DNA from 2 places in the Paucibacter sediminis genome. Region 2 is predicted to be linked to the other one. Evidence: riboswitches for the same ligand, from Rfam matches in the RefSeq annotation. Region 2 holds a riboswitch; the other holds the start of a gene.
The links. Region 2 has a riboswitch for S-adenosylhomocysteine ahead of ahcY (adenosylhomocysteinase). Riboswitches for the same ligand answer to the same signal wherever they lie in the genome.
Positions count from the first base shown of each region.

Region 1: it holds a riboswitch for S-adenosylhomocysteine, as region 2 does, so the genes downstream of both, metH (methionine synthase) here and ahcY (adenosylhomocysteinase) in region 2, are expected to answer to the same signal.

Region 1 is NZ_CP116346.1:2,009,293-2,014,010, reverse strand. Features, by position in the region: gene metH (methionine synthase) at 1-2,301, opposite strand, end outside; S-adenosyl-L-homocysteine riboswitch at 2,355-2,453, opposite strand; gene PFX98_RS09150 (HD-GYP domain-containing protein) at 2,580-3,776, shown strand; gene PFX98_RS09145 (substrate-binding periplasmic protein) at 3,828-4,559, shown strand; gene PFX98_RS09140 (homocysteine S-methyltransferase family protein) at 4,560-4,718, opposite strand, start outside.
Region 2 is NZ_CP116346.1:2,344,419-2,349,136, reverse strand. Features, by position in the region: gene PFX98_RS10835 (aldo/keto reductase) at 1-434, opposite strand, end outside; gene PFX98_RS10830 (AraC family transcriptional regulator) at 586-1,536, shown strand; gene PFX98_RS10825 (HAD-IIB family hydrolase) at 1,533-2,327, opposite strand; S-adenosyl-L-homocysteine riboswitch at 2,398-2,472, shown strand; gene ahcY (adenosylhomocysteinase) at 2,561-3,985, shown strand; gene PFX98_RS10815 (TlyA family RNA methyltransferase) at 3,996-4,718, shown strand, end outside.

The DNA.
Region 1 (4,718 bases), 340 kb from region 2:
CATGAACTGGGCCTCCTTCTTCTCCACCCCCAGGCCGGCGGTGACGGCGAACAGGCCGATGTAGTCCGGCACGCTGCCCTTGGCGGCGATGTAGTCGGCCAGGCAGCGATTCGGCCGCAGCTCGCCATCCACCACCGGGCGTTCGCTCTGCATGCGCAGGCCGCGCCAGGTCATCAAGACCTCGCTGCGGCTCTCGTCCTTGTAGATCTCGATGTCGTCGTCGTTCACCTGGGCCGCTGGGTAGATGCCCATCACGCCGCTGGCCTGCAGCCAGCGCCCCTCGATGAGGCGCTGCAGCATGCGCTTGCCGTCGCTGAAGACGCGCTGCGCCTCGCTGCCGACGATCTCGTCCTTCAGGATGGCCGGAAATGAACCCGCCAGGTCCCAGGTCTGGAAGAACGGCGCCCAGTCGATGCAGGCGGCCAGCTCGGCCAGGTCGTAGTTCTTGAAGACGCGGCGGCCGATGAACTTGGGCTTGGGCGGCTGGTAGCTGGCCCAGTCCAGCTTGGTCTTGTTGGCGCGCGCCTGCGCCAGCGTCACCAGCGGGGTCTGCTTCTTGTTCGCGTGCAGCTCGCGCACCTTCTCGTAGTCGCTCTTCAGCTCATCGATGAAGCGCGTGGCGCGCTCGTCCGAGAGCAGGTCCGAGCACACGCCCACCGAGCGCGAGGCATCGGGCACATAGACCACCGGACCCTCGTAATGCGGCGAGATCTTCACCGCCGTGTGCACGCGGCTGCAGGTGGCGCCGCCGATCAGCAGCGGGATCTTCTTGACGCGGAAGTAATCGTCGCGCTGCATCTCGGCCGCCACATGCTGCATCTCTTCCAGGCTGGGCGTGATCAGGCCGGAGAGGCCGATGATGTCGGCGCCCTCGACCTTGGCCTTGGCCAGGATGTCCTGGCAGGGCACCATCACGCCCATGTTCACGACCTCGAAGTTGTTGCACTGCAGGACCACGGTGACGATGTTCTTGCCGATGTCGTGCACGTCGCCCTTCACGGTGGCGATGACGATCTTGCCCTTGGGCTTCACATCGCCGCCGGCCGCCGCCAGCTGACGCTTCTCCTCCTCGATATAGGGCACCAGATGCGCCACCGCGCTCTTCATCACGCGCGCGCTCTTCACCACCTGGGGCAGGAACATCTTGCCGGCGCCAAAGCGGTCGCCGACGATGTTCATACCCGCCATCAGCGGGCCCTCGATCACATGCAGGGGCCGGCCGCCCTTGGCCAGGATGGCCTGGTAGGCCTCCTCGGTGTCTTCGTTGATGAAGTCGGTGATGCCATGCACGAGGGCATGCGAGAGCCGCTCCTCCACCGTGCCGGCGCGCCAGGCCAGGCGTGCGGAGTCGTCCTTGGCGGCGCCCTTGGCGCTCTCGGCCACCTCGATGAGGCGCTCGCCAGAGTCGGGCCGGCGGTTCAGCACCACATCCTCAACGCGCTCGCGCAGCACCGGCTCCAGGTCGTCATAGACGCCCACCATGCCGGCGTTGACGATGCCCATGTCCATGCCCGCCTGGATGGCGTGATAGAGGAACACGGTGTGGATGGCCTCGCGCACCGGCTCGTTGCCGCGGAAGCTGAAGCTCACGTTCGAGACCCCGCCGCTGACCTTGGCGCCCGGCAGGTTCTGCTTGATCCAGCGCGTGGCATTGATGAAGTCCACCGCGTAGTTGTCGTGCTCCTCGATGCCGGTGGCGATGGCGAAGATATTGGGGTCGAAGATGATGTCCTCGGGGTCGAAGCCCACCTCGTCCACCAGGATGCGGTAGGCACGCGCGCAGATCTCGGTCTTGCGCGCGAAGGTGTCGGCCTGGCCCTTCTCGTCAAAGGCCATCACCACCGCGGCGGCGCCATAGCGGCGCACCAGCTTGGCCTGGCGCTTGAACTCGGCCTCGCCCTCCTTGAGCGAGATCGAGTTGACGATGCCCTTGCCCTGGATGCACTTGAGCCCGGCCTCGATCACCTCCCACTTGGAGCTGTCGATCATGATGGGCACGCGTGCGATCTCGGGCTCGGAGGCGATCAGGTTGAGGAAGCGCACCATCGCGGCCTTGCTGTCCAGCATGGCCTCGTCCATATTGATGTCGATCACCTGGGCGCCGTTCTCCACCTGCTGGCGCGCCACCGCCAGCGCCTCCTCGAACTGGCCGTTCAGGATCAGGCGCGCAAAGGCCTTGGAGCCGGTGACATTGGTGCGCTCGCCGATGTTGACGAACAGGGTGCCGGCGCCGATCTGCACCGGCTCCAGGCCCGAGAGCTTCATCGGCGGAGGGGTGGTGGCGGTGCTGGTATCGGTCATTGTCGGCCTCGGTGGACAGGGCCGCGAACTCACCGCGGCCACAAGAAATCATGGTTCGGTGAGCGTCGTTGCTGAGCGGGCGGGTGCGCCGGGCTCCGGTCCGAGCCTGGCGGCGCCTGGGTGGGCAAGCCGTCGCAACGCTCCTCGAACCGTCGGGGATTTTACGCTGAAGCCCGGGGAAGCTACCCACGCCGGCCGGGTCAACTCAAGCTTATGCTCGCAACAACCGAAAACCATGCGTGCCCTTGGCCATCGCCAGGGCTTTCGAGCGCCACCCCTTGGACCTGATACATCTCCCACCCAAAGCCCTGCGCGTCGGCCAGGTGCTGACCTTTGCCGTGCGCGATGCGGAGGGCAAGCTGCTGTTCGCGGCCGGCCAGGTGCTGCCCAACACGGGCCTGGTGCATGCGTTGATCGAGCGCGGCGCCTATGCCTATGCGCATGAGACCAAGGAATACCAGCGCGCCCTGGCCCACAAGATGGACACCATGATGCACCAGGGCGCGGTGCTGGCCGACATCGTCAAGGCCGAGACCCAGTTCCGCCCCGACCGCGGCACGCGCGCCGCCGAGCTGAGCGAATCCGCCGCCTGGGCCGATCTGCAGCTGCATGCCCGCAGCCTGCTGCGCGACCCGCAGCGCGAGGACTTTCTGCAGCGCCTGCAGATCCTGCATGACGCGGCGCTGGCGCGGCTGCAGCAGCATCCCGATGCGGTGCTGACGCTGTTGATCTTCGACGCCAGCCAGGGCTTTCAGGACTACAGCTCGCGCCATGCCCTGCTGAGCCTGGTGCTGGCCGATCTGCTGGGGCGCCAGCTGGCGCTGGGCGCGGCCGAGCAGAGCGCCCTGACGCAGGCGGCGCTGAGCATGAACCTCAGCATGAGCGTGGCACAGGACCGCCTGGCCGGCCAGGAAGACAAGCTCAGCGCCCGCCAGCGCGACGAGCTGATGGGCCATGGCGACCGCAGCGCCGAACTGCTGCGCAAGCTGGGCGTGAGCGACGAGCTCTGGCTGGGCGCGGTGCGCCTGCACCACGACGCCGGCCCCGGCCCGCTGCAGGGGCGCGCGCCGGCCGAGCAACTGGCGCGCCTGCTGCGCCGCGTCGACATCTTCGGTGCGCGCCTGAGCCCGCGCCGCTCGCGCAAGGCCATGGCGGGCGCGGCCGCTGCCCGTGCGGTGTTCCTGGACGAGCTGCAGCAGCCCGACCCGGCCGGTGCCGCGCTGATCAAGGCCGTGGGCCTCTACCCGCCCGGCTCGCTGGTGCGGCTGGCCAACGGCGAGCTGGGCATCGTCGTGAAACGCGGCCACAGCGCCAACGAACCCATCGTCGCGGCGCTGCTGGGCAAGAGCGGCGCGCCCCTGAGCGACCCGGTGCCGCGCGACACCCGCCTGGCCAGCCAGGCCATCGCCGCCAGCCTGGCCCCGCACGAACTCAAGCTGTTCGTGAACATGGACAAGCTGCTGAAGGTGAGCTGAACGGGCGGCACAATCGGTCTTCCACAGCGCTTGCAACAAGTGGGAGGCTCGGTGAACCGTCGCCAATTGCTGGCTCGGCTGGCCGCGGGCAGCGCGGCCAGCTTCGCTGCCCATGCCGAGAGCAGTTTGCGGGCCTATGCCGAGGTCTGGCCGCCCTATTGCTACCAGGAGGGCGAGCGCAGCACCGGCTATGCGGTCGAGTTGCTGCGCGAGATGGCCGGCCTGGCCGAGCTGGGGCTGAGTATCGAGCTGCTGCCCTGGAAGCGCGCCCTGCGCTATGCAGAGCAGGAGCGCGACGCGCTGATCTTTCCCACCGCGCGCAATCCGGAGCGCGAGCCACGCTTCCACTGGATCGGCCCGCTGGCGCCACGCCAGCTCTGGCTCTACGGCCGGCCGGGCAGCCGCCCGCCGCAGCTTGAGCTGATCCAAGGCCGCATTGCCACCGTGCGCGGCGATGCCGCCATCGACGAGCTGCTCAGCTCGGGCGTGCCACCCAGGCTGCTGGATCCCAGCACCGACATCGGCCACGCGGTGCAGAAGTTCCTGGCCGGCCGTGTGGACTATTTCTATGACACCGAACTCTCGGCCGCCTGGCAGCTGCGCCAGGCAGGCCAGGCCGCGGCGGCGCACAAGCTGCTGATGCTCAGCGACGGCGGGGCCTACTACTACGCCCTCAACGCCGGGGCCGCGCCCGCCCTGGCCGCCCGGCTGCAACAGGCGCTCGAACGGCTGCGCGCCGAGGGCCGCGTCAAGGCCCTGCTGCAGCGTTTCGGCGGGGCCTGATCAGGCCGCCTGCTGCACCAGGCCGCTGAACAGCTTGGCGCCGCAGGGCCGCGGCTTGTAGGCCGAGACGTTCTTGGCAATTGCCGCGATATGCGCCGGCGTGGTGCCGCAGCAGCCGCCGGCGATGTTCAGGAAGCCGCTCTTGGCGAAGTCGGCCAT
Region 2 (4,718 bases):
GCGCCCACCGTCTCCTCGATCGGCACGCTGCGATCCACCCGATGCTGGTAGTAGAGATCGATCTGCTCCACGCCCAGGCGCTGCAGGCTGGCGTCGCAGGCCTCGTGCACATAGGCCGGGCTGCCGTCGATGCGCAGCAGCCGGCCATCGGCGGCGCGCACATTGCCGAACTTGGTGGCCAGCACCACCTCCTCGCGGCGCTCGGCCAGCAGGCGCGCCAGCAGGCGCTCGTTGGCGCCCACGCCGTACATATCGGCGGTGTCGAGGAAGTTCAGCCCGATGTCCAGCGCCCGATGCAACACCGCGAGCGACTGCTGCTCGTCCGCCGGGCCGTAGAAGTCCGACATGCCCATGCAGCCCAGCCCCAGGGCCGAAACCTCGGGGCCCTGGGCGCCCAGCCGGCGGCGCGGCATCGTCAATTCTTGCTTGCTCATGCTGTTCTCTTTCCTTGGTTTGTTGACCCCTCGCAGCATAGGAACGAGGGCACGCCGAGCCCAGCGAAAAGCTCGCCCATGCTTGCCCAAAACTCCGAATCTGCCGCGCCGGCCGCCTCGCACCTGGCCGTAGGCTTGCACAATCCGCCCCATGGCCGAAGCCCCACACCCCCAAGACGCCGCCGAGCTGGAGCGCCTGCGCCAACGCGCGCTGGCCCTGGCCCTGCGCCACGCCCCCGCCGATGGCCTGCACGACACCGCCCTGCCCGGCCTGGCCCTGATACGCGCCAGTGCCACCGCCCAGGCCCTGCCGGCCGTCTATGCGCCCGGCCTGGTGCTGGTGCTGCAGGGCCGCAAGCAGGCCCAGCTGGGCGCGCAGACATTGCGTTATGACCCGCTGCACTGCCTGCTGGTCTCGATGACCATGCTGCCGCTCGGCCAGATCACCGAGGCCAGCCCCGCCCAGCCCTATCTGTGCCTGCGCCTGAGCAGCAGCACGCAGATGCTGGCCGATCTGCTGCTGCAGTGCGGCCCGGCCGCCCCGGCCCCCTCGCCAGCCCAGGCCGCGCGCGCCGCCGCGCCGGTGGGGCTGAACCTGAGCCCCGTCACCACGCCGCTGCTGGACGCCGCGCTGCGCCTGCTGCAGCTGCTGGATACGCCGCAGGACCAGGCCATGCTGGGGCCGATGCTGCAGCGCGAGATCTTCTACCGCGTGCTCACCGGCCCGCTGGGCGCTCAGCTGCGCGCGCTGGCCAGCGGCGACAGCAGCACCCAGCGCGTCGCGCGCGCCGTCGATGCGCTCACGCAGCGCTATGCCGAGCCGCTGCGCATCGAGGAGCTGGCCACGCTGGCGCATATGAGCCCTTCCAGCCTGCACCAGCATTTCAAGCAGCTCACCAGCCTCTCGCCCCTGCAATACCAGAAGCAGCTGCGCCTGCAGCAGGCGCGCCGCCTGATGCTGGCCGAGGGTCTGGACGCCGCCGCGGCCGCGCACCAGGTGGGTTACGAAAGCCCCTCGCAGTTCAGCCGCGAATACCGGCGCCTGTTCGGCACGCCGCCGCGCAGCGATATGGCGCAGTGGCGCGGAGCGGCTGCCGCCTAAGCCCCAGCGGCGCGCGCCGCCAGCAGCGCCGCCGCCGCCTCGGCGAAGCCCGCGCCGCGCTCGGCGGCCGTGACATAGGCCGGCAGGCTGCGCAGCTGCGGCACAAAGCGCGCGATGTTCGCCACCCCCACGCTGAGCGGGATGGACGCGAACATCTGCTCGTCGTTGCTGGAGTCGCCCACATACAACCAGTCGGCCGGCACGAAGGCCTCGCCCAGCAGGGCCTGCACCGCCCAGTCGGCCGCCGTGCGCTTGCTGTGCGCGCCGATCCAGCCATTGATGTGGATGGAGCTGACGGTGGCCTGCAGGCCATGCGCGCGCATCACCGCGCAGACGGCATCGATCTGCGCCGCGTCCAGATGCGCGAACTCGCTGTGGTCCACCGCGATGTCGGTGAGGCGGCCGGCGCTGTCCTCGGCCAGCGTGGCGCCCGGCACGCGCGCCAGCACGTCGGCGGCGCAGCGCTGCAGGCGCGCGAAGTTTTCACGGCGGGTCGCCTCGTCCTGGCAATAAAAACTGCGGCGCAACTGGCCGCCCTGGTTCTGCAGCATCACCGCACCGTTCTCGGCCACGATGGCGCGCACCGGCCAGGCCAGCGCGAAGGGCTCGCTCCAGCCGGCCGGGCGCCCGGTGATCGCGATCACCGGCAGCCCGGCGGCGGCCAGATCGTGCAAGGCTTGCAAGGCGGCCGGCGCGATGGCGCCCTCGGCGGTGAGGGTGTCGTCGATATCGGTGAGCACACCGCGCAGGCGGCCGAGAGCCGCGGGCGGGCAGGAGGCAAGAGGCAGCATGGGCGCCGATTGTGCCCATTCCCCATGCCTGTTCGAGCGAACGAGCTGCGCGATGCGTTTAGAATCCGTGGCTTCCGAGGAGCGTTGCAACCTCTTGCTTAGAGGCCAGGCTCGGAGACTTTCTTTGCAACCGCGCTCACCCGCTGACGTCCTGCGTGGGTGATCGTTGTCTTTTCAGACCCTCCCTCACGGCGTCAGCGGCTTCGACGTTTTGTCATTGAAGGAGCCCGCTGATGAATGCCGCTGCCACCACCACCGAATACAAGATTGCCGACCTGTCGCTGGCCGACTGGGGTCGCAAGGAACTGAACATCGCCGAGAGCGAGATGCCCGCGCTGATGGCGATCCGCCGCGAGTACGCCACCAGCCAGCCCCTCAAGGGCGCGCGCATCACCGGCTCGCTGCACATGACGATCCAGACCGGCGTGCTGGTCGAGACCCTGCAGGCCCTGGGTGCCGAAGTGCGCTGGGCCTCGTGCAATATCTTCTCCACGCAAGACCATGCCGCCGCCGCCCTGGTGGCCCGCGGCACGCCGGTGTTCGCCTACAAGGGCGAGACCCTGGAAGACTACTGGGACTACACGCACCGCATCTTTGAATTCGGTGCGGCCGGCACGCCGGGCGAAGGCCCCAACATGATCCTGGACGATGGCGGCGACGCCACGCTGCTGATGCACCTGGGCCAGAAGGCCGAGAAGGATCTCTCCGTGCTGGCCAACCCGGGCAGCGAGGAAGAACGCATCCTGTTCGCCGCCATCAAGGCCAAGATCGCCCAGGACCCGAGCTGGTACACCCGCAAGAGCGCCGAGATCATCGGCGTGACCGAGGAGACCACCACCGGCGTGCACCGCCTGAAGGAAATGTCGGCCAAGGGCTCGCTGCTGTTCCGCGCCATCAATGTCAACGACTCGGTCACCAAGAGCAAGTTCGACAACCTCTACGGCTGCCGCGAATCGCTGGTGGACGGCATCAAGCGCGCCACCGACGTGATGATCGCCGGCAAGATCGCCGTGATCGCCGGCTATGGCGATGTGGGCAAGGGCTCGGCCCAGGCGATGCGCGCGTTGTCGGCGCAGGTCTGGGTCACCGAGATCGACCCGATCTGCGCGCTGCAGGCGGCGATGGAAGGCTTCCGCGTCGTGACGATGGAATACGCCGCCGACAAGGCCGACATCTTCGTCACCACCACCGGCAACAAGGGCGTGATCCGCCACGAGCACATGGCCGCGATGAAGCACAACGCCATCGTCTGCAATATCGGCCACTTCGACAACGAGATCGACATCGCCTCGATCGAGAAGTACGAGTGGGAAGAGATCAAGCCGCAGGTCGATCACGTCATTTTCCCGGACGGCAAGCGCATCATCCTCTTGGCCAAGGGCCGCCTGGTGAACCTGGGCTGCGGCACCGGCCACCCGAGCTATGTGATGAGCTCCTCGTTTGCCAACCAGACGATCGCGCAGATCGAGCTGTTCGCGCACAAGGACGCCTACGACATCGGCAAGGTCTATGTGCTGCCCAAGCACCTGGACGAGAAGGTGGCGCGCCTGCAGCTGACCACGCTGAATGCGCAGCTGAGCGAGCTCAGCGATGAGCAGGCGGCCTATATCGGCGTGCCCAAGCAGGGCCCGTACAAGCCCGACACCTACCGCTACTGAGCGGCGAGCAATGCGCGCAGACCAGTTGTTGGTCGCCAAGGGCCTGGCGCCCACGCGTTCGGCCGCGCAGCGGCTGATCAGCGCGGCCGCGGCCGAGTGGCACTCGGCCAAGGGCTGGTCGGCCATTCGCAAGGCGGGCGAGGAGTTGCCGGAGTTCGCCGAGCTCCGCATCAGCGATGACGCGGAGCTGCGCTATGTCTCGCGCGGCGGGCTCAAGCTCGAAGGCGCGCTGGCGCACACGGGCCTGGCGGTCGCCGGGCTGACGGTGCTGGACATGGGCCAGAGCACCGGCGGCTTCAGCGATTGCCTGCTGAAGGCGGGTGCCGCGCGCGTGGTGGGCGTGGACGTGGGCCATGGCCAGCTGCATGCCGCGCTGGCGGCCGACCCGCGTATCTGCGCGCTGGAAGGCCTGCATGTGCGCGAGCTGGCGGGCTCGGCGCTGCGCGAGCAGGCCCCGGCCGAGGGCTTTGCGCTCATCGTCGGCGACCTGAGCTTCATCTCCATGCTCGGCGCCCTGCCCCAGCTGGCGCCCTGGCTGGCGCCCGGGGGTCAGGTCTTGCTGCTGATCAAGCCGCAGTTCGAGCTGGGGCCCAAGGCCCTGGCGCGCGGCGGCCTGGTGAAGGACGCCAAGCAGTACCCGCTGCTGGAGGCGCGCGCCCGCGAGGCCGCCGCCGCCCTGGACTGGCAGGTACGCGACTACTTTGAAAGCCCCATCACCGGTGGTGATGGCAAC